DNA from 3 places in the Herbidospora sp. RD11066 genome. Region 1 is predicted to be linked to each of the others. Evidence: riboswitches for the same ligand, from Rfam matches in the RefSeq annotation. Region 1 holds a riboswitch; each other region holds the start of a gene.

Region 1 (7,194 bases):
ACCGAACCTCCACCTGATCATCGACGGCTACAACGTGACCAAGTCGGGTTACGGCACTCTCACCCTCGCCGACCAGCGGCAACGCCTGCTGACCGGGCTCGGCGGGCTGGCCGTCCAGGTGCGGGTCGAGATCACGTGCGTGTTCGACGGCGCCGAGCTCGACGGTCCTGTACAGGTGTCGGCACCGCGGGGGGTGCGGGTGGCGTTCAGCGCGCCCGGTCAGATAGCCGACGATCTCATCCGGCAGATGGTCCAGATCGAGCCGCAGGGCCGTGCGATCGCCGTCGTGTCGTCCGACCGGGAGGTCGGGGTGTCTGTCCGAAAGATGGGCGCTCGTCCCGTTCCTTCCGTCCTGCTCCTCCGGCGTCTTGGCCGTGCGTGATCATTCCGTTGCCAACCGTGATGACCTGCGTGAATACTTGCGAATCGGTTGAGGCTACTTGTTCCTCTGAGTAAAGTCCCGACCCAGGTCTGTCCGGTATGGAGGGGGTTTCGGGCGTGCGTGGGCGGGTACCGGCCGTGGCTGGTTTTGCGGCGTTCGTTCTGCTTCTTCCGATCGCGGGAGCGGCGGCCGATCCGAAGCCGACCATCCCCCAGGCGAAGGCGAAGCTCGCGAAGCTGAACAAGCAGGCCGACCAGTTGGTCGAGGACTACAACCAGGCCAACGAGAAGTACAAGAAGTCCAAGAAGAAGTACGGACTGATCAACACCTCCTTCAAGAAGCAGAACGTCCGCGTCGAGACCCTCCGGGTCGACGTGGTGGGGCTGGCGGTCTCCAGCTACCAGACGGGCGACCTGCGGAGCATGTCCGGCATGTTCGGCAACCCGAACCCCCAGATCGCGCTCAGCGGCATGGCGATCCTCAACCAGCTCGCCACCAGCAGGAAGCTCCTCCTCAGCGAGTACGAAGGCGCCATCAAGGGCCTGAAGGACCAGCGCGACCAGCTCAAGGCGGCCCTCGAGGAGGACACCGAGATCCGCGCCGACCTGGCGGCCAAGAAGAAGAAGACCGACAAGATGGTCGACGAGCAGATGAAGGTCCTCCGCGAACTGGGCGCCTTCAACCCGGGTAACCCGCAGAGCACCGGCCAGGTCTACTCGGGCCCCGCCTCCGGCAACGCCCGAGCCGCGCTCGACTTCGCCTTCGCCCAGATCGGCAAGCCCTACCGCTACGGCGGCACCGGCCCCGGCTCGTGGGACTGCTCCGGGCTCGTCCAGGCCTCCTGGCGGGCCGGTGGGGTCAGCCTGCCACGTACCAGCTACGAGCAGTGGGCCTGGGGCAAGAACCGCCAGGTGCCGATCAGCGACCTGCAGGCCGGCGACCTCGTCTGGCACAGCGGTTTCGGACACGTCGGGCTCTATACCGGACAGGGTTCGGTGGTCCACGCGCCGCAGACCGGTGACGTCGTGAAGATCACGCCGCTGGCCCAGTACAACCCCGACAAGGCCGTTCGTCCTTAGTGTGTCTTGCGTCACTTGTGGGGCTTTTTTCATGTTGTGCGCCAAGGGGTGTGACGAGAGTCACATCAACCCCTGAAATCCCGCCATATGCAGGCGTTTTCGAATAGCGCGCGAGTTTATCTGATCTTTATCTTTCTCCAAAACTTTGCCGACTTATGGCTGAGTCGGTAACTTCTGGCCTCGCGACGAGCAATCCATGCCGTCCGGGGAGACTCCGGCGCGAAGGCGCTGATGTCTTAATAAAGATCCATGTGTCGCACATCACCGCGGCACGGCCGAATCCATGCAGCCAGGAGGCATGGAGCCGGGGACCCAAAAGGTTCCCCAGAGGAGCCAAGGGGTGAATCGGTGCTCGTTTCGCACCGTAGGGCGACTTCCCTGCCCGAATCCGTCAGCTAACCCGGTAGGCATCAGAGGAAGACACTAGGAGCAATCCTGTCCACAACCCCCGCATGTCTGTCTCGCATCGCCCGCCTCTCCCTTGGCGGCGTCGCGCTCACGGCTTCGGTCGGGGCGGTCACGGCGCCTCCCGCGCGGGCCGATGAGGTGACGGTCACCGTCACGAGGAACACCACGGCGGTCCCGGTCTCGGGAGAGGCGGCGCCCGCCGCTCCCTCGGCCGCGAAGAGCCAGGCCAAGAGCAAGTCGACCAAGCGCGTCAAGAAGCTGAGCAAGGCCCAGCGCCAGCGGGTCCTGGCCGGCAAGGCGGTCGCGATCGCGAAGAAGCAGATCGGTGACCCCTACCGGTGGGGTGCCACCGGTCCCGGCTCGTTCGACTGTTCCGGCCTGGTCCAGTTCGCCTGGCGCAAGGCGGGCGTCAAACTGCCCCGTACGACCTGGTCCCAGAAGAGCTCGGTGAAGAAGAAGATCAGCTGGAAGGCGATGAAGCCGGGCGATCTCGTTTTCACCAGCGGCGGGGGCCACGTAGGCATGTACGTCGGCCACGGCAAGATGATCCACTCCCCGAACTCCGGTTCGCGGGTCCGGATCGACAAGCTGGACACCTACCGCAAGCGCACCTTCGTGGGCGCGGTTCGGCCCGGGTTCTAACCCGGTCCGAAGTACCGATCGGCCCCGTCCGCCACCTTCCCGGCGGGCGGGGCCGCGGTGTTTTCGTTTGTAGTATCCGTTGACATGCGGTTCCTGGTCACGGTCGGTGCGCTGCTGGCCGTCCTGTCCGCCGGGCAACCCCCGAAGGTCCTGTACGGCCAGAGCTGGCCCTTCGCCGTGCGGACGGGCCACATCCAGGTGCTGGCGGCCGACGAACGCTTTCCCGAGCTGGCCCCACAGGCGGCGCGGGCCGCCGAGGCGGTGAAGCGGGTCTGGGGCTCCGCGCCGGAGGCGACCGTCCTCGCGCCCGCCACGACCGAGAGGGCCGCCGAGATCGCCCGGCCCGCCCCGGTGACCGGCATGGCCGCCCTGGCCGGCCCCGGCTTCGTGGTGATCGAACCCGGGAACTGGGCCTCGCTGTCGCCCCAGGGACGGGTGATCGTGCTGGCCCACGAGCTCACCCACGTGGCCACCGGCGCCGCGACGAGCCCTGAGATGCCCGTGTGGCTGGTGGAGGGCTACGCCGACTACGTCGGCTACCGTGACAGCGGCCTCCCGACCGCGACGGTCGCAGCCGAGCTCGCCACAGACCCGCAGGCGCCGCGGGAACTGCCGACCCGGGCCGACTTCACCGCCGGGGGCGCGCGGGTCCCCCAGGCCTACCAGGAGGCCTGGCTCGCCTGCCGCTACATCGCCGCGCGCTACGGCGAGGCGAAACTGACCGCGCTCTACCGCGCGGCCCAGGCCGATCCGGCCACCGCGCTGCGGCGCACGCTGGGCGTCGGAGAGGCCGAGCTGACCGCGGCCTGGGCCGACTACGTGATACGAAGTGTTCCGGAGGCGGAGTGGAACGTACGGGGATGAAAGCTGCGGCCTGGGGTCTGGCCGGGCTCGGGGTGGCGATCGTCGCGGTGGTGGCGCTGACCACGCCCTGGCGCGCGCTGCCGGCCGGGGCGCCCGAGGTGACGCCCGATCCGGTCCGTGACTTCGGCGCCGACCAGATCGCCAGGGCCGACGCCTTCGACGCCGCGACGAGCGCGCCGTCGTACATCTCCCTCGGGATCACGCTCGTGATCGCCGGGGTGCTGGTCGCGACCCCGCTCGGGGCGCGGCTCATCGGCCGCCTCAAGGGACCCTGGTGGGTGCGGGCGCTAGCGGGGGTGGCCGGGGTCTACCTGGTGTCGCTGGTGCTCCGCTGGCCGCTCGGCATGTGGTTCGAGACGATCCTGCGCGACTACGGGCTCTCGACGCAGACGTGGGGCACCTGGACCGCCGACCGGCTCAAGAACTTCGCCCTCCAGTTCCTGCTGGCGGCGGTGATGGTCGTGGTGGTCATCGCGCTGGCCCGCCGGTGGCCGCGCCGCTGGTGGATCCCCGCCTCGATCGGCGCGTTCACGCTCACGCTGGCGCTGTCGTTCCTCTACCCGATCGTGGTCGAGCCCGTCTTCAACGACTTCACCCCGCTCCCGCAGGGGCAGCTCCGCAAGAGCCTGCTGGCGATGGCCGACCGCGACGGGGTGCCGGTCGACGACGTGCTGGTCGCCGACGCCTCCCGGCGGACGACCGCGCTCAACGCCTACGTCTCGGGGTTCGGCGCGACCCGGCGCATCGTCGTCTACGACACGCTGCTCGAGGTGCCCGAGCCGGAGATCGAGCTGATCGTCGCCCACGAGCTCGGCCACGCCAAGACCGACGACGTCCTGCACGGCACCCTCGTCGGAGCGCTGGGGGCCGCGTTCGGGGCGTGCGCGCTGTTCGTCGCGGGCAACCTGCTGCGGCGCCGCACCGGGGTCCCGTCGCTGGGCGACCCGAGGGCGGCGGCGCTGCTGGTCGGGCTCGTCTCGCTCGGCACGGTGCTGTCGGGGCCGGCCCAGAACCTGGTGAGCCGGCACATCGAGGCGCGGGCCGACGCCCACGCCCTCCAGCTCACCGAAGACCCGGTCACGTTCGCCGCGATGCAGCGCAACCTGGCCACCCGCAACATCTCCGACCTGAGCCCGTCGCCTCTGGAGTACGTCCTCTACTCCTCCCACCCGACCGCGCCGCAGCGCATCGCGATGGCCCGGTCGTGGGGGCTGCTCCACGGGCAGCGGGTGCCGTGACGCGGGTCGTGGTGGTGACCAACGACTTCCCGCCGCGCTCGGGCGGCATCCAGTCGTTCGTGCACGCCCTGGCCGTCCGGCTCCCGGCCTCCTCCGTGGTCGTGTACGCCCCTCGCTGGGAGGGCTGCGCCGAGTTCGACGCCCGGCAGGGCTACCGCGTGGTGCGTCACCCGACGAGCCTGATGCTGCCGACGCGCGACGTGGCCAAGCGGGCGGGCGAGCTGATCCGGCCGGGGTCGACGGTGGTGTTCGGGGCCGCCGCGCCGCTCGGGCTGCTCGGCGGGGCGCTGCGGGCGGCCGGGGCCGAGCGGGTGGTCATGCTGACCCACGGCCACGAGGCGTCGTGGGCCCGGCTGCCGCTCGCGGGCACGCTGCTGCGCCGCATCGGGGCGCACGCCGACGTGGTGACCTATCTCGGCGACTACACCCGGCGCCACCTGACGGCCCGCATCCCGGCGGGGAAGCTCACCCGGCTCGCTCCGGGGGTCGACACCTCGGTGTTCCGGCCGGGGGCCGGAGGTAAGCGAATACGCGAGGCGCTCGGGCTGGGGGAGCGGCCCGTGGTGGTCTGCGTGTCCCGCCTGGTCGCCAGGAAAGGACAGGACCGGCTGATCGAGGCGTGGCCGGAGGTGGCCCAGGCCGTACCGGAAGCAGAGCTTCTGCTGGTCGGCGGCGGGCCGGGGCGGGCGGCGCTGGAGCGCGCGGCGAAGGGGCGCGGGGACATCCGGTTCACCGGGCCGGTGCCCGACCGCGACCTGCCCGCCTACTACGACGCCGGAGACGTGTTCGCGATGCCCTGCCGCAGCCGCCTCGGCGGGCTCGACGTCGAGGGGCTCGGCATCGTCTACCTGGAGGCCTCCGCCAGCGGGCTGCCCGTGGTCGCGGGCGCCTCCGGCGGCGCGCCCGACGCGGTCAGGCACGGCGAGACGGGGCTGGTGGTCGACGGCGACTCCACCCGGGAGATCGCCGCCGCGCTGATCGAGCTGCTCGCGAACCCCGAGGCCGCGCGGGCCATGGGCACGCGCGGCCGGGAGTGGATCGAACGCGACTGGACCTGGGACCAGGTCGCCGCCCGCTTCGGTGAGCTGCTGACGGCGCCGGTCGGTCAGCCGTAGATCTCGTCGACCTGCTTGGCGAAGTCGCGCATCACGATGTTGCGCTTGAGCTTCAGCGACGGGGTCAGGTGGCCGGTCTCCTCGGTCAGGTCGCCGTCGAGGATGACGAACTTCTTGATCTGCTCGGCCTTCGACACCATCTTGTTGGCGTTGTCGACCGCGCCCTGCACCTCGGCCCTGATCTGCTCCTCGGTCAGGTCGACCCCGGCCATCGCCTCGGGGTCCATGGTGACGAGGGCCGCGATGAACGGCCTGTCGTCGCCGATCACCAGGACCTGGCTGATCAGGCGGTGCGCCCGGATGCTGTCTTCGAGCGGGCCCGGCGCGACGTTCTTGCCGGCCGCGGTGACCAGGATCTCCTTCTTGCGGCCGGTGATGCGCAGGTAGCCGTCGGAGTCGAGTTCGCCGACGTCGCCGGTGTGGAACCAGCCCTGGCCGTCGATGACCTCGGCGGTGGCCTTCTCGTTGTTCCAGTAGCCGTCGAAGATGTGGCGGCCCTTGACCAGGATCTCCTTGTCGTCGGCGATCCGGATCGTCACCCCAGGGAACGGCTTGCCGACGGTGCCGATCTTGTTGGCGCCGGGGATGTTGACCGTGGACGGGGCGGAGGTCTCGGTCAGGCCGTAGCCCTCCAGGACCTCGATGCCGACGCCGCGGAAGAAGTGGCCGAGGCGCTCGCCCAGCGCGGAGCCGCCGGAGACGGCGTTGGTCAGGCGGCTGCCGGTGGCGGCGCGGAGCTTGGTGTAGACGAGCTTGTCGAACGCGGCGTGCTTGAGCTTCAGGCCGAACCCGGCGCCGCCGGTCGACTGCGCCTTGCTGTAGTCGATGGCGACCTGGGCGGCGGTGGCGAAGATCTTGCCCTTGCCGTCGGCGGTGGCCTTCTGCTCGGCGCCGTTGTAGACCTTCTCGAACACGCGCGGCACGCCGAGCAGGAACGTCGGCTTGAACGCCTGGAGGTCGGGCGCCACGTTCTTCATGTTCGGGGTGTGCGCCAGGACGGTGCCGGTCTCCACGGTCACGATCTCGACCATGCGGGCGAAGCTGTGCGCGAGCGGCAGGAACAGCAGCACGGCGCGCTCGTCGATGGAGAACATCTTCTCGAGCGGGCCCTGCGCCACGTTGCGCGCGGTGAACAGCAGGTTGTCGTGGGTGATCCGGCAGCCCTTCGGCAGGCCGGTGGTGCCCGAGGTGTAGATGATCGTGGCCAGGTCGTGGCCGCCCCGGGAGGCCCGGCGCTCGGCCAGGGTGTCGTCGGGGACGTCCTTGCCGGCCTCGATCAGCGCGTCGACGGCGCCCTCGTCGAAGATCCAGACGTGGGGCAGGTCGGGGGCGGCCTCGGCGAGGGTCTCGGCGTGGGCCGTGGTCTCGGCGAACGCGCCCCTGGCGCCGGAGTCGGAGATGATCCAGCGCACCTGCTCGGTCGAGCTGGTCTCGTAGATCGGCACGCCCACGCCGCCGGCGGCCCA
Region 2 (7,194 bases), on a different contig from region 1:
GATGGTGTAGCCGGTCTCCTCGTTGGCGTAGGTGATCCGTTCGAGGACGGCTTCGATCACGGAGCCCGATTCCACGCGCCAGAGCGTAGACCATAGCCTGACCCCATGGTCTTGGAGAGTACGGCGCGTGCCCTCGCGCTACGCGTGGCCACCGAGCAGGCCACCGCGCGCATCCCCGCCCTGGCGGTCGTCCTGACCCGCGGCGGAGAGCTGATCTGGTCCGGCTACCGGGGCCGCGTGGGGGACGCCCCACCGACCGCCTCCACCCAGTTCAGGATCGGGTCGATCACCAAGAGCATGGTCGCCGTCATGATCATGCGGCTGCGCGACGAAGGGCTCCTCGACCTGCTCGACCCCCTCGACAAGCACCTGCCGGGCACCCCGTCGGGCGAGGTGACGATCGCCCAGCTGCTGTCGCACACCTCCGGCCTGACGGCCGAGCCGCCAGGGCCGTGGTGGGAGCGCACCCCCGGCGTGCCGATGGCCGACCTGGTGGCCATGCTCGACCCGATGACCAACCGCCACCGCCCGGGGCGGCGCTTCCACTACTCCAACATCGGTTTCGGCTTCCTCGGCGAGGTGGTCGCGCGCAAGAGGGGCCGGGGGTGGGCGGACATCGTCCAGGAGGAGGTTCTGCATCCCCTGGGCATGCGCGACACGACCGAGCGGCCGCGCGCCCCGCACGCGACCGGATACGCCGTGCACCCGTGGGCCGACGTGCTGCTGCCCGAACCCGAGCACGACGCCGTCGCGCTGGCGCCGGCCGGGCAGTTCTGGTGCACCCCGGCCGACCTGGCCCGCTGGGCGGTCTTCGTCGGCGGCGACGGCGCCGGGATCCTGCGCCCGGCCACGATGGCCGAGATGCGCGAGCCCGCCACGATCGAAGACGGTCCGGCGTGGACGTCCGGCTACGGCCTGGGATTGCAGGTGCGCCGCCACAACGGGCGGCGGCTGGCCGGGCACACCGGGTCGATGCCCGGCTTCCTGGCCACCGTCTACACCGACCCCGGCGACGGGGTGGGCGTGCTGTTCCTGGCCAACACCACCAGCGGCGTGCGCGGCAACGCCCTGACCGGCGACCTGCTCGACATTCTCGACGCCCACGAGCCGCCGCTGCCGGCCGAATGGCGGCCCGCGCCGATCGACGACGACCTGCTGGCCCTCACCGGCCCCTGGTACTGGGGACCGGCCGCCTACGTCATGCGCGCGCTGCCCGGCCGGGGCCTGGCGCTGGCGCCCGTGGGCGAGACCGGCCGCGCCTCCCGGTTCGCCGCGCTCGCCGACGGCACCTGGCTCGGCCTCGACGGCTACTACGCCGGCGAGACGCTGCGCGTGGTCACCACCGGCGAGGGTGTCCACCTCGATCTCAACACGTTCGTCTTCACCCGGGAGCCCTACGGGCCGCCCGGTCCGGTGCCCGGCGGCGTCGACCCCGACGGGTGGCGCTGACGTTACTCCCCCACTGAGTTGATTGTCCAAGTTTGACCGTTTTTAGGAGTTGTACTACCTTCTGGGGAACTCGAGGCGGTGTGACCTGCATAACTGCAGGTCGGCCGCCTAAGGACGACAACTAGAGATCGCCGAATCCGCGCGCCCCGCGCGGAACCGGGGAACCAGCGAGGACCCGGTGATCCCTCTCCCGATCACCAAGCACACACCGGGTCCTCTGGGGTGAATCGGCCTGAACCTCCCCTCAGGACAGGCCGTAGGGCGGCTTCCACGCCCGAATCCGTCAGCTAACCCGGTAGGCGCATGGAAGCAAGGAGTCAACCCCACCCATGCGAGCCCCCAAACCTGGAATTCGCGCTGTCCTGCTCTCCGGCGTACTGACGTCGACCATGGTCACCGGCGGCACCATCGCCGCCGTCGACCTCACCCCCGCCGTCGCCCACGCCGAAGCCGCCGCCCCCGCGGGAGCGGCACCCGGAGGTGTCGCCCTGGCCTACAGCCCTCTGCTGGAGGTCGCCAAGCGACTGCCGAAGGTCAGCGCCCAGCAGGTGCTCCACCTCGCCAAGAGCCAGGTCGGCGTCAGCGAGAACATGTACGGCGGCGGAACCAAGTTCCACGACTGGTACATGAACTCCGAGCGCGCCGGCGAGACCGTCCTGCGGGACGGCGGCAACCGCTTCGCCTATGCGAACGCCCCCTGGTGCGACATGTTCGTCAGCTGGGTCGGCGACCAGCTCGGCATCAGCCCCGTCATGGGCGAGGACGCCTACACCGTCCGCCACGCCGAATGGTTCGAGCAGAACAACCGCTGGGGCACCGCCCCCGTGCCCGGCGCGGTCGTCTTCTTCGACTGGAACGGCGGCAAGAACATCCACGACATCCAGCACGTCGGCTTCGTCGTCAAGGACAACGGCGACGGCACCATCGAGACCGTCGAGGGCAACACCGGCAACGGCGCCGTCGAAGTGCGCGAACGCCAGTCGGCGGACGTCGTCGGCTACGGCTACCCCGTCTACACCGGCTAAATCGACACGGGCTAGATCGACCCCAGCCAGCTCTGCCAGGCCGCCACGGCCTGAGCCTCGGGAATCTCCCCGGGAAACGCGTGGTGCTCCGCGACGACGGCGTCGCGGTAGCCGTGGACGAGCGTGAACAGCGACGTCGCGGTCACCACACACAGGAACCCCGCCTCGGCGAACACGACCTGCGCGTCGTCGGGGTTCAGCCCGGGAACGCTGACGCGGCCCTTCTCCGGTGGCTGCCCCAGGGAGAAGGCGTCGAGAAAGGCCGCCCACATCCTCGCGGCATCGGGGGTGGGGCGGCCGATCTCGAACAGCGCGTAATCGGCGGTCACGCCCGGGAAGTGCGTCAGATAGGCGTGGAGTTTGCGCAGGTAGAGGCCGTCGCCCACGGACAGGGCGTCGTACTGGTCCTCCCAGTCGCCGGTCAGCACCCCACTGTGGACGAACCGCAGGACGGTGCTCCCGCCCTCGCGGCCCTCCAGCAGATATTCGAACGCCATGAACGACCCGTCGGCGGCCTTCTCGCTCTCGTAGGCCAGCCGCTCACCCGGCTCCCATCCGGTGACGGCCGAATGGGTGGTGAACCCGGCCACCGTCAGCCGCCCCGCCCCGCCGACGCCCGGCTCCAGATCGTTGGCGCCCATGAACCACGAGTCGATGCCCGGGCCGGTCGCGATCGCCTCCCACACCTCATCAGGAGACGCGGGCAGGACGATTTCCTCACGGACTTCGAACTCGTGTGACATACCGGTCAGCCTAACGAGAGGGGATGGTCCCACCCGGCCCGACCGGAACACTCCTTCAATTAGACCGGAACACGGAGCCCGGTAACGCCGGTGGGGGCTGGGGCGGATATGGCGGTAGGCACCTGCCCCACGCGAAGAAAGGGCAGCCCATGACCCGCGCAGTCACCCGACCCGACCTGTCCGGACAGAGAGGAGGCGTGCTGGCCTGGGCAGTGCTCGACTTCATCAAGACCCTGCCCGGCCCGGACGCGGCCATCGGCCCGATTTCCCACGCGCCGCAGAGCTGGCGCTCTCCTCAGGGGATGTGCTTCGCCGGGTGGACCGCCGAGCTGGCCGGTGGAACCTGGTGCACCGAAACCGGCAACTGGCTCAACGACTACCTGGTCGCACGCCCCGACGATCCGCCGCTGTCCACGCACCTGGCCCGCCTTCTGCCTGTAATGGGCAAACGGCTTACGTCCATTGTCCGCTGGCAATTGACGATCATGGATGTGGACGAGACCCAAGGGGCGCGGCCTGTCCCGGACGCACAGCAGCCGATACGTATCATCCACGCGTCCAAACGCGCGGCGCACGCGCTCGAACTCAACACGGACGACCCCCTGCACCATCCCTTGTTCGCCTGCTTCACCACGACAGAGAGCCTGGAATACCAGCTTGAAGGCCTGTACGGCCCCCGCACTGGCGGCACCTAACGGGACAGGTTCCGGTAGGCGCGGACCGACAGCGGCGCGAACACCGCCGTGATCACCAGCGGCCAGGCCAGCGCCAGTTCGACCGCGTGCGCCGCCGCCCACGTGTCGTTGGCCCAGCCCGGGTTGCCGAACAGCTCCCGGGTCGCCGCCGCCGTCGACGACAGCGGGTTCCAGTCGGCGATCACGCCCAGCCAGCCCGGCATCGTCTCCGGTGAGGTGATCGCGCTGGACAGGAAGCCGATCGGCCACACCAGGATCTGGATCGCCATCACGGCCTCCGGGTTGCGGATCTTCAGCCCGAGCCAGATGCCCATCCAGAGCAGCGAGAAGCGCAGCCACAGCAGCAGCCCGACCGCCGCCAGGGCGTCGCCGAACCCGTTGTGCGCGCTCCAGCCGACGGCCAGCCCGCAGACGATCAGCACCGCCAGCGACAGCACCGAGGTCAGCATGTCGGCCGCCGCCCGCCCCGACACCACCGCGGATGAGGCCATCGGCAGTGAGCGGAACCGGTCGGTGACGCCCTTGGTGACGTCGTTGCCGATCGCCGTGAACGTGCCCTCCAGGCCGAAGACCATGGTCAGGGCGAACATGCCCGGCATGAGGAACTCGCGGTAGCCCCCGCCGGGGACCTCGATCCCCCCGCCCAGCAGGTAGGCGAACAGCAGCACGATCATGACGGGGAACAGCAGCCCGGCGATGAGCGTGCCGGGGCGGCTGGTCCAGTGGGTGACCTCCCGCCGAGTGACGGTCCATCCGTCGGCGAAGGCCCAGGTCAGACGGTTCATGCGTGACTCCTCGTCGAGGGGGAGGCGGAAGCGGATGAGGAGCGCCGGATGCGGCGGGAGGCGGGGGCGGCGGGCGGTGCCGGCCACGCGAAGCCGTAACGGAGAAGAAGGAATGTCACGCGGCGGCCTTGGTCAGGTGGAGGAACACCTCGTCGAGGGTGGGGCGGCGGATCGCGATGTCGTCGGCGGTGATCCCGGCCTTCTGCAGGTCCTGGACGACCGTCGTCAGGGTCGCCATGCGGTCGGGGGCGGGTGCGCTGACGCGCCGGGTGTCGGGGTCGGTCTCGGCGTCGGGGCCCAGCAGTGCGGCCGCGGTCGGCAGGTCGGCGGGGTCGTGGACGACGATCTCCACGCGGTCTCCCCCGACGATCTTCTTCAGTTCTTCGGGGCTTCCTTCGGCGACCTGGCGGCCCTCGTTGACGACGCTGACGCGGTGGGCGAGCTGGTCGGCCTCCTCGAGATACTGCGTGGTCAGCAGCACCGTGGTGCCCCGGGCGACCAGGTCGCGGACCGCCGCCCACACCTCGGCCCGGCCGCGCGGGTCCAGGCCGGTGGTCGGCTCGTCGAGGAACAGCACCGGCGGCGACAGGATCAGCCCCGCCGCCAGGTCGAGACGGCGGCGCATGCCGCCCGAATAGTCCTTCACCGGCTTCTTGCCGGTGTCGGCCAGGCCGAACTGGTCGAGGAGTTCCCCGGCGCGGGCCTTGGCGGTGCGCAGGTGGGACAGGCGGCCGAACATCTCCAGGTTGGCCCGGCCCGACAGGGCCTCGTCGAGGGCGGCGTGCTGGCCGACCAGGCCGATGTGGCGGCGGACCGCGCCGCCGTCGCGGAGCACGTCGAACCCCGCCACGCGGGCGGTGCCGGCGTCGGGGCGCAGCAGGGTGGTCAGCACCCGGACCGCCGTGGTCTTGCCGGCCCCGTTGGGGCCGAGCAGGCCGTGGACCGTCCCCTGCGGGACGGCCAGGTCGAACCCGTCGAGGGCGGCCCGCGCGCCGTAACGCTTGACGAGCCCGTGCGCCTCTATCGTGTACGTCATGCCGTACAGCGTACCGTACGCCGTACGGATAAGTGACGTGAGTACGCTGAGCGCCATCATGACCACGGAATACATCGGACGAGGCGACCCGGCCCGCACGCTGGCGCTGCTGTGGCGCGACCCGTCCCGCGCCAGGGAACGCGCCCCCCGCAAAGGCCGCACCGACCTGACCGCCGACCGCGTCATCGCCGCCGCGATCGAGGTCGCCGACGCCGAGGGCCTGGCCGCGCTGTCGATGCGCAAGGTCGCCGACCACCTGGGCGTCGGCACGATGTCGCTCTACACCCACGTCCCGGGCAAGGCCGAACTGCTCGACGTCATGCTCGACACCGTCTACAAGGAACCGTGGACCTCCGCCGAGACGCCGGAGGGCTGGCGGGCCCGCGTCGAGCTGATCGCCCGCGACAACCTGGCGATGTACCGCCGCCACCCGTGGATCCTCCAGGTCGCCGTCAGCCGCCCCCCGCTCGGCCCCGGCACGCTGGGCAAATACGAACACGAGCTGTCCGCCCTCGACGGCATCGGGCTGACCGACCTGGAGATGGACAACGTCCTGACCCTGCTGGCCGCCTACGTCCACGGCGCCGCCCGGGGCGTGATCGAGGCCGAACGCGCCGCCCACGAGACCGGCATGACCGACGAACAGTGGTGGAAGGCCCACGAGCCGTTCCTCGCCGCCGTCGGCGACTTCTCCGGCTACCCCCTCGCGGGCCGCGTGGGCACCGCGAGCGGCGAGACCTACAACGCCGCCGGCGACCCGGCCGGCGCCTTCGAATTCGGCCTGGCCCGCCTCCTCGACGGCATCGCCGTGCTCATCGAGGGCCGCCGGGGGCGATCACCGGAGGCACCCGCACGGCCAGCATGACCAGGTCGTCGACGTTGCCCTCCGGGCCCGCCGCCTCGTCGAGCAGGGCGCCCAGCGGCCGTCCGGCGTGCCCGGCCAGGGCCGCGATGAGACGGTCGGTCGCGATGTCGGTGTCGGTGCCGGGGGTCTCGATCAGGCCGTCGGTGAACATGATCAGCAGCGTGCCGGGGGTCAGCAGGCGGCGCGACTCGGTGCGGGCGGCCTGGCCCTCGGGCAGCAGGGTCGGGAAGAACATCAGGTCGTGGGTGGTGAGCTCCTCGGCCCGGCCGCCCGGGTGGAACAGGATCGGCGGCGGATGGCCGGCGTTGGTCCAGACGAGCTCCCAGCCGTCGGCGCCCGGGATCAGATGGCCGTGCACCAGGCTGCCGGTGGCCTGCGGCAACACCAGACGGCACGCGTGTTCCAGCGCCGCCAGCGACTTGGCCGGGCCCCCTCCGGCGAAGTCGGAGTCGGCCTGGCGCAGCATGCTGCGGACCTGGCCCATCAGCGCGGCGGCGGCCATGTCGTGGCCGGTGATGTCACCCACCGTGACGGCCAGGGCGCGCGGCCTCATCGGGTCACGCCGGTCGGGGAGCTCCAGGAAGTAGGCGTCGTAC
Region 3 (7,194 bases), on a different contig from region 1:
ACCAGCCAGTCGGCGATGCGACGCCAGACGCTGGTGGTGCGCTGGAACACGTTCTGCTGAGTGCCGACGCCACCGACCTGGGGGTCCTCGAACGGCATCTGCACCGCGTCGAGGAGACCCGGCTCCCACCAGGTGTCGGAGTCGGCGAACACCACGATGTCGCCGCGGGCGGCCCTGATGCCGACCCCCAGCGCCGAGCGCTTGCCCGAGTGTTCGTAAATGAGCACGCGCAGCCGGGGGTCGTTGACCTCCCGGAGCTTCGCGTGACATTCGGTGTCCGCGATGTCGACGACGATGATCACTTCACCGGGGTTCTGGGAGAGCCAGCTCTCCAGACACCGGACCAGGATCTCCGCGTCCTCACGGAAGGACGGCACCACGACAGAAACGGAGGCGCGGTAACCGTTGACGACGGGCTTGGCCAGCCGGGACAGCACGACCCGGTAGACCCACAACCCCCATACGAGAGCACCGGCCAGGCCCAGCGGGACGATGTCCCGCCAGCTGCCGTTGGCGCTCGATCTCACCAGCCATTCATAGGCGGTATCGAGCCAACTCATGAATCAGACCCCACGACCTTGTTCTCCTGAGCTTTTTCGCACGCGAAAGAACGCCCCGAGTCGTTCCGGGAATCTCAGGAAATGAGATGACCGGCGGAGCTCACTTTTTGTTCGGCTTTAACGTCAACTTCGGACATCGAAGTCAATTAGAAGGTCGGGCCCCTAGGAAGGGGTGAACCCGACTGCCGAGCCGAGACGGCGGGCCCGGTGACCGCGGGCCGGGGAAAAATCAGCGGATCTCACGCTGGTCCTCTCGCGTGGCATGGGAGGGAGATAGTCGGGATCCGCGCCCGTCCGACTGCGAAGAGTCACAGCTGGAACAGGTGCCACAACGGTCCCGAGGTGTACCGTTCCATAAGCTAATTTCGGGATAAGTCGGTGTCAACGGTGCTGTCGTTGAAACTTTTATCTGTAGTGATGGAGTGGCGCAAGGTAAACATGATGCGAAGTCCGTCTTCCCAGGTGGGGTGGGGTAGGAGCTCCAGGTTGGGGGGTTCCTGCACAGTTCCGAGGGTGGTCGTCCGCAGCAGAATTCACATGCGTGTAACCAGGCCTCCGAAAAACGCTGAAACATGATCGTTATGAAACTCGGTAAACCTTCGGGCGCTTCTGCAAATGATCACTTACTTCGGGTTCCGAAGGATGATCACGCGGGTGTGCGAACCGCGGGGGCTGGGCGCGCACACCCGCGTGATCGTGGGTGGGGCAGTTGGTCTGTGGGGGCCGGTGGGGTGTTCGGTGAGGTTTGAGGGGTTTGTGGTCCCATGGTATTCGCAGGGTAGTCGTGCTACCTGAGAACTCCCTGGGTGGGGGCCGGGTGGCCCGCCGGCCGTGGGCTATTTTGCGGTCTTCGCGGGGGTGAGTGGATCAGAACATCGAGATGTGTACGTGGTCGTAATGGTTGGCGGTGTTGCCGCCCCGGTTGCTCATGAACCGCCAGCCGGTGCCGCTGTTGATGCGCTGGCGCCAGATGACGTACTTCACGCCGAGCTTGGTGCGGTTCTTCAGCGCCCAGGCGGCCAGCGAGTCACCCAGCGCCTGGGCCGCGCCGGTCGCCATCGCGCCGCCGGTGGTCATCATGAAGTCGCAGGCGCGGCCGAGCGGGTGCTCGCCGCTGGTGTCGACGCGGAAGCAGCCGATGGTGTTGCTCAGCTTGAAGGCCGACTTGGCCTCCTCACGCATCAGGCGGGTGCGGGCGGTGATGTTGTCGGCGCCGGTCGGCAGCTCGGGCGCCCAGCCGCCGTTGGTGAGCTTGCCGGGGGCGAGGGGGATCAGGTCGTCGAGCTTGTCCTTGATGTCGCCGATCAGCCCTTCGGCCTCCTTACGGCGCTTCTCGATGTCCTTCGACTTCTCGTCGATCTGGACGACCAGGGCTTTGGCCTCGGCCACCGCCTGGGCCTGCGCCTGTTCCTTCTGCTTGTAGTTGCGCACGATCGCGGCCTGCTCGTTGCCGAGCTGCCGGGCGAGCGGCGACACACCCACACCGGGCGGCAGCAGGACCCCGCCGTTGCCGGGGATCGACTGGTAGCTCATGCTGGCCAGCCGGGCCATCTCGCGCTGGGCCACCGCGAACTCCTCTTTCGCCTTCGCCAGCTTCGCCTGGACCGCCTTCTGGGCCGTCTTCGCCTTGGCGAGGTCCTCACGCGCCGCGTGATACTGCTCGATCAGCGAGTTGACCTTCTTGTCGAGGCTGGTGAGCTGCTTGCGCAACTGATCGGCGTCGGGCTTGGGGGCCGCGGTCGCGGGGCCGGGGGTCAGCACGGCCACGAGGGCGGCGACGAGGACCACCACCGGCAACGGGAGCGACCGGTGAGTGCGACGGGGCGACGTGGCGGGCAGCGCCCACTCCTCTCCTAGCGCCTGCCGGGTTAGCTGACGGATTCGGGCGGAGGAGCCCGGGCGCTCGGCGGCGCCTTCACCCCAGGTTCTGGTGGGTCCCCGGCTCCCGGGCGACACGCCCGGGATTAGGCAGGTCCGCCGAGGTCTCGGCGGGGCTGGTGTGGATAGTAGTGGCAAAGAAGAGACAACTGCTACTCAAAGTTGCAGCCTGATGGATATCAGTCTGTTATGTGGCGTTCCATCTTTCCCGATGCGTCCCTGAGCATGGCGGCGGCCTCTTCCGGGAGGACGTCGTTCACGAAGGCCCCCATACCCGACTCGGATCCCGCCAGGTACTTCAGCTTCGCCGGCGCCCTCCTGATGCTGAAGAGCTCCATGTGCACGTACGCCACCTCCCTCCCGAACCGGACCGGCGCCTGGTGCCAGGCGGCGACATAGGGCATGCGCACCCCGAACAGCCCGTCGAGGGCCCGCAGTACCCCGGTGTAGAGCGGCCCGAACGCCGCCCGCTCCTCCGGAGTGAGCGACGGCAGGTCGGGCGCCTGCCGGTGGGGATAGAGGTGCACCTCGAACGGATACCGGGCGGCTCTCGGGACGAAGGCCGTCCAGTGGTCGTTCGTGGCGACCACCCGCTCCCCGGCACGCTCCTCCGCCACCACGGTGGCGAGAGAGCCTGGCCGGGCGACGGTGAGCATCCGCCGGGAGCGGGGTGTCACATAGGGATACGCATAGATCTGCCCATGCGGATGGGGCAAAGTGATGCCGATTTCCTCGCCCCGGTTCTCGAAGCAGAAGACCTGCTCGACGCCGTCGAGTCTGCCCAGCTCAAGGGTGCGGTCGACCCAGGCGTCCATCACCAGATCGGCCCGTTCCGGTGAGAGGTCGGCGAAGGAGGCGTGGTGGTCGTCGGTGAAGCAGACCACCTCGCAGCGCCCGATGGGGCCGCTGAACGAGGGGAACCGGTTCTCGAACACGGCCACGTCGTAGGCCGAGGGGAGTTCCGACCAGGGGCGCCCGGGGCAGAGCGGGCACTCCTCGGGCGGGGGGAGATGGGTGCGGGTCTGCCGGTGACCGGCCATGGCGACCCACTCGTCGAGCACCGGGTCGTGCCGCAGCTCCGAGGGCGCGGGGCGGGGCGGCAGGTCGCGGGGGTCCTTGGCCGAGTGGTCTCGGGGGGCGAGGTCGAAATAGATGAGCTCCCGGCCGTCGGCCAGGTGGGTGAGGTGACGCTTCATTTAGGGTTCCGCGACGATCAGCTCGCCGACGTGCGCGGCGAGTTCCTCACGGGCCTCCTTGTCCAGGCCGGAATCGGTGACGAGAACGTTGGCCCGGTCGAGCCGGGCGATGGTGGAGATGCCGACGGTGCCCCACTTGGTGTGGTCGGCCAGCACGACGAGCTGCTGCGCGGCGGCCACCAGCTCGCGGTCGGTCTCGGCCTCCAGCAGGTTGGGGGTGGTGAACCCGGCCCGCGCGTTCATGCCGTGCACACCGAGCACGAGGGTGTCGACGTTGAGCGACCGGATCGCCTGCACCGCGATCGGCCCGACGAGGGCGTCGGACGGGGTGCGGACACCGCCCACCAGGACGACCGTCTGGTCGGGCCGCCCGGCGCGGTGGAAGACCTCGGCCACCCGCACCGAATTGGTGATGAGGGTCAGGTCGGCGACGTCGACGAGATGGTGGGCGAACGTCCAGGTCGTGGTGCCGGCCGACAGGGCGACCGCGCTGCCCGGCCGGATCAGGTGGGCGGCGGCGCGGGCGACCGCCTCCTTCTCGGGCTGCTGCCGCACCGACTTGGCGGCGAACCCCGGCTCCTCGGTCGACCCGGGCCCGGCGACGGTGGCCCCGCCGTGCACCTTCTCTATGAGGCCGCGGTCGGCCAGCGCCTCGAGGTCGCGCCGGATCGTCATGTCGGAGACGCCCAGGTCGCGGACGAGGTCGGCGACCCGCACCCCGCCCATGCGCCGGACCCGTTCGAGGATCGCCTGCTGCCGTTGCTGCGCCAGCATCGCCCCTCCTCCTCAACACGTTCCAACAAATCATCTCATAGAAGATGTTGGATCGTGGTGGGAGGAGGTCAGTGGGCCTGCCGTCCCCAGGCGGCCAGCAGCCGCGTCTGCGGGTCGGAGTCCTCCGGCACCGGCACGTGTCCGCCGATGATGCCGGAGCTGCGGTAACCCTCCTCGCTGTCGGCGAACCAGTCGGCGCACATCGAGACGAGTTCCGGGTCGAGCCGGTCGGCCACGCCGATGGCGTTCGACAGGTCCCAGGTGTGGATGAGGGCGTCGGCGAACAGTTCGGTGACGTACTCACGTCCGGAGACGTCGCCGAACGACAGGTGCACGGTCCGGTCGAGCACGCCTTCCGCGGAGGCGGCGGTGATGGCGGCGTGGGCGGCGAAGTCGAACGCCTTGAAGGCGTCGTCGCCGAGGAGGTCGCCGTCGAAGACGTCGCCCACTTCGGCCATGCTGCGGCCGGCGAGCAGTTCGGGAGCCCAGAGCGACTCGTAGACGAGGTGGTTGACGAGGGCGTGCACGTCCCAGTCGACACACGGTGTCCGCAGGTCCCACTGGCCGGGCTTGATGAGGTGGACGCGCGTACCGAAGGCGTCCAGGGCCCGGCGGTAGGCGTCTGCGATTCCGATCGTCACATTTCGACGGTAACCCGAACGGGAGCCCACGTCATGGGGCTTCGGACGGAAGTGACAATTTAGGGCATTTCTGGCGCAGCGGGTGGGACGATCATCTGTTTCTTGCCTGTCACCAGCAACCACGCGGGCAGAATCGTCACACAGGCCACGGGAATCAGCGCCACCTCGCCGACGACCGCCACCGCCGCGAACAGGCTCAGCCACCCCTGCTGCGTGATCGCCAGCACGAACCCCAGCACCCCCGACGTCAGCGCCAACGAGAGCGGCACCGCCGGAACCAGCGTGTGGACGGCCACGCCCAGGGCGACGCCCATGAAGATGGCCGGGAAGATCCGCCCGCCCCGGAACCCGCAGGTCGCCGCCACTGTCAGCGCCACCAGCTTCACCACGAGCACCAGGATGACCGTGCCCACGGCGTAGTGCCCCTGGATCAGTTCCCCCGCCTGGGTCAGCCCTTTGAACAGGGACACCTCGCCGCCGAGAACCCCCAGGCCACCGAGGATCAGCCCGCCTGCTGTGACCATGAGCACCGGGTGGGAGATGCGGTGGAAGACCGCATGGGCGTACGGGAACAGATAGACCGCCACCAGCCCGAGAGCCGCGCCGACGAGCCCGATCAGCGATCCCGAGACCAGATCCATCAGCCGGAACCCGGGATAGCCCGGCACCTTCATACTGAGCGACTCCCCGGCGAGGACGGCCGTGGTGAGCGCACCGGCCCCGGCCGCGACGAGCGGCGCGAAGAGCCGGTCCCAGAGCGGCGTCTCGGTGCCCTTCATCGGCATCTCGGAGAGGATCAGCGCCGCCGCCACCGGGGTCCCGAACAGGGCCCCAATGGTCCCGGCCGCGCCCAGGGCGACCCACATCGCGCCGTCGACCTGCGGGAACAGCCAGCGGCCCAGGGCGAAGGTCAGGGCGATGTTGGCGGAGGTGATCGGGTTCTCCGGCCCGAGGCTCACCCCGGACGACAGGGTGACGACGGCCGCCAGCAGCACTCCGGGTACCACCCAGGCCGGCATCGGCGGCGCGACCAGCCCCTCGGTGGCCGGATCGGGTCCGGCGTGGCCGGGAAAGTGCCGGATCAGCAGGCCCGTGAGGGTTCCCGCCAGGGTGAGGACGAGCAGGATCCGCCACCACTCGAACGAGGGCCAGATCAGGTGCTCCAACCATTCGGCAAGCTCGGTGATGCCGAACAGAATCAGACTCGAGCCAACGCCGACCACCAACGCGGGCAAAACCAGTGCCAGCAGCCTGACCCACGTCGCCTTCGGCATTTCCGCGTCCCCCCGGCCTCAATGCACCGGGAATACCCGTGGGCTGCTCAAAAGAAAGTCTCGCATCGCCAATAGTGCGCCATGTGAGGCATTTGTGGCGATTTATGTGGTTATGGTGGCTATTGCTAGTCGACGAGGAAGGAGCTGGTCGCGTTGACCACCGCATCCACGACACCCACTACGGGCGGACGACTGCCGCACCCCTCCAATTGGCTTCGCTTCGCCGGGATCCTCGGCATCGTGGTAGGGCTGCTCAACATCGTCGGCGGGTTCGCCGCGATCTTGAAGAGCCACTACCTCGTGGTCGGATCATCCGGCGTGCTGATCTTCAACCTCACGTCATGGGGCATCATCTGGCTGGTCGCCGGGGTCCTCATGGTCATCGCGGGCGTAGGAATCCTGCAGGGCGCGATGTGGGCCCGGACCTTGGGCATCGTCCTGGCGGCACTGGTCATCCTGGGCCAGTTCGCCTACGCGGGGGCGTTCCCGATCTGGTCGCTCATCGTGGTGGCACTCGCCGTGGTCGTCATCTACGGCCTGGTGGTGCCCCCGCGCGGCAGCATCGCCTAGCGCTCAGGGAAGTCTCTGCTCAACCCAGACGATCTTCCCGAGAGGGGTCGGGCGCGTGCCCCACCGGTAGGTGAGCCGCTTGATGAGCTGAAGCCCGCGCCCGGTGTCGTCCTCCGAAGTCGGAGTGCGCAACGCCGGGACGGTGGGCGAGCCGTCGGCGACCTCGCAGACCAGGGTTCTGCCCCGGCCCCTCAGCAACCTCAGCTCGATCGGCGGCCAGCCGTGCTTGAGCGCGTTGGTCACCAGCTCGCTGACCACCAGTTCGGTGATGTCACAGACCGACCCGAGGCCCCACTCGGCC

The links. A riboswitch is a leader RNA that binds a small molecule or an ion and turns the genes downstream of it on or off. The one in region 1 is predicted to bind cyclic di-AMP.
Region 2: linked by a shared signal. The riboswitch ahead of ACYQ78_RS08375 (CHAP domain-containing protein) and the one ahead of ACYQ78_RS02285 (C40 family peptidase) in region 1 are both predicted to bind cyclic di-AMP.
Region 3: linked by a shared signal. The riboswitch ahead of ACYQ78_RS36865 (coiled-coil domain-containing protein) and the one ahead of ACYQ78_RS02285 (C40 family peptidase) in region 1 are both predicted to bind cyclic di-AMP.

Annotation. Positions count from the first base shown of each region.
Region 1 covers NZ_BAAGDO010000001.1:500,222-507,415, forward strand. Annotated here, with positions in the region: gene ACYQ78_RS02275 (NYN domain-containing protein) at 1-382, shown strand, start outside; gene ACYQ78_RS02280 (C40 family peptidase) at 520-1,461, shown strand; cyclic di-AMP (ydaO/yuaA leader) riboswitch at 1,725-1,886, shown strand; gene ACYQ78_RS02285 (C40 family peptidase) at 2,008-2,511, shown strand; gene ACYQ78_RS02290 (gluzincin family metallopeptidase) at 2,596-3,375, shown strand; gene ACYQ78_RS02295 (M48 family metallopeptidase) at 3,372-4,613, shown strand; gene ACYQ78_RS02300 (glycosyltransferase family 4 protein) at 4,610-5,728, shown strand; gene ACYQ78_RS02305 (AMP-dependent synthetase/ligase) at 5,719-7,194, opposite strand, start outside.
Region 2 covers NZ_BAAGDO010000002.1:399,794-406,987, forward strand. Annotated here, with positions in the region: gene recD2 (SF1B family DNA helicase RecD2) at 1-75, opposite strand, end outside; gene ACYQ78_RS08370 (serine hydrolase domain-containing protein) at 106-1,449, shown strand; cyclic di-AMP (ydaO/yuaA leader) riboswitch at 1,569-1,766, shown strand; gene ACYQ78_RS08375 (CHAP domain-containing protein) at 1,779-2,474, shown strand; gene ACYQ78_RS08380 (SRPBCC family protein) at 2,486-3,217, opposite strand; gene ACYQ78_RS08385 (hypothetical protein) at 3,367-3,912, shown strand; gene ACYQ78_RS08390 (ABC transporter permease) at 3,909-4,697, opposite strand; gene ACYQ78_RS08395 (ATP-binding cassette domain-containing protein) at 4,813-5,733, opposite strand; gene ACYQ78_RS08400 (TetR/AcrR family transcriptional regulator) at 5,771-6,598, shown strand; gene ACYQ78_RS08405 (PP2C family protein-serine/threonine phosphatase) at 6,546-7,194, opposite strand, start outside.
Region 3 covers NZ_BAAGDO010000014.1:177,009-184,202, forward strand. Annotated here, with positions in the region: gene ACYQ78_RS36860 (glycosyltransferase family 2 protein) at 1-560, opposite strand, end outside; gene ACYQ78_RS36865 (coiled-coil domain-containing protein) at 1,428-2,348, opposite strand; cyclic di-AMP (ydaO/yuaA leader) riboswitch at 2,404-2,541, opposite strand; gene ACYQ78_RS36870 (galactose-1-phosphate uridylyltransferase) at 2,618-3,634, opposite strand; gene ACYQ78_RS36875 (DeoR/GlpR family DNA-binding transcription regulator) at 3,635-4,408, opposite strand; gene ACYQ78_RS36880 (TIGR03086 family metal-binding protein) at 4,477-5,049, opposite strand; gene ACYQ78_RS36885 (ion channel protein) at 5,109-6,323, opposite strand; gene ACYQ78_RS36890 (DUF7144 family membrane protein) at 6,477-6,893, shown strand; gene ACYQ78_RS36895 (ATP-binding SpoIIE family protein phosphatase) at 6,897-7,194, opposite strand, start outside.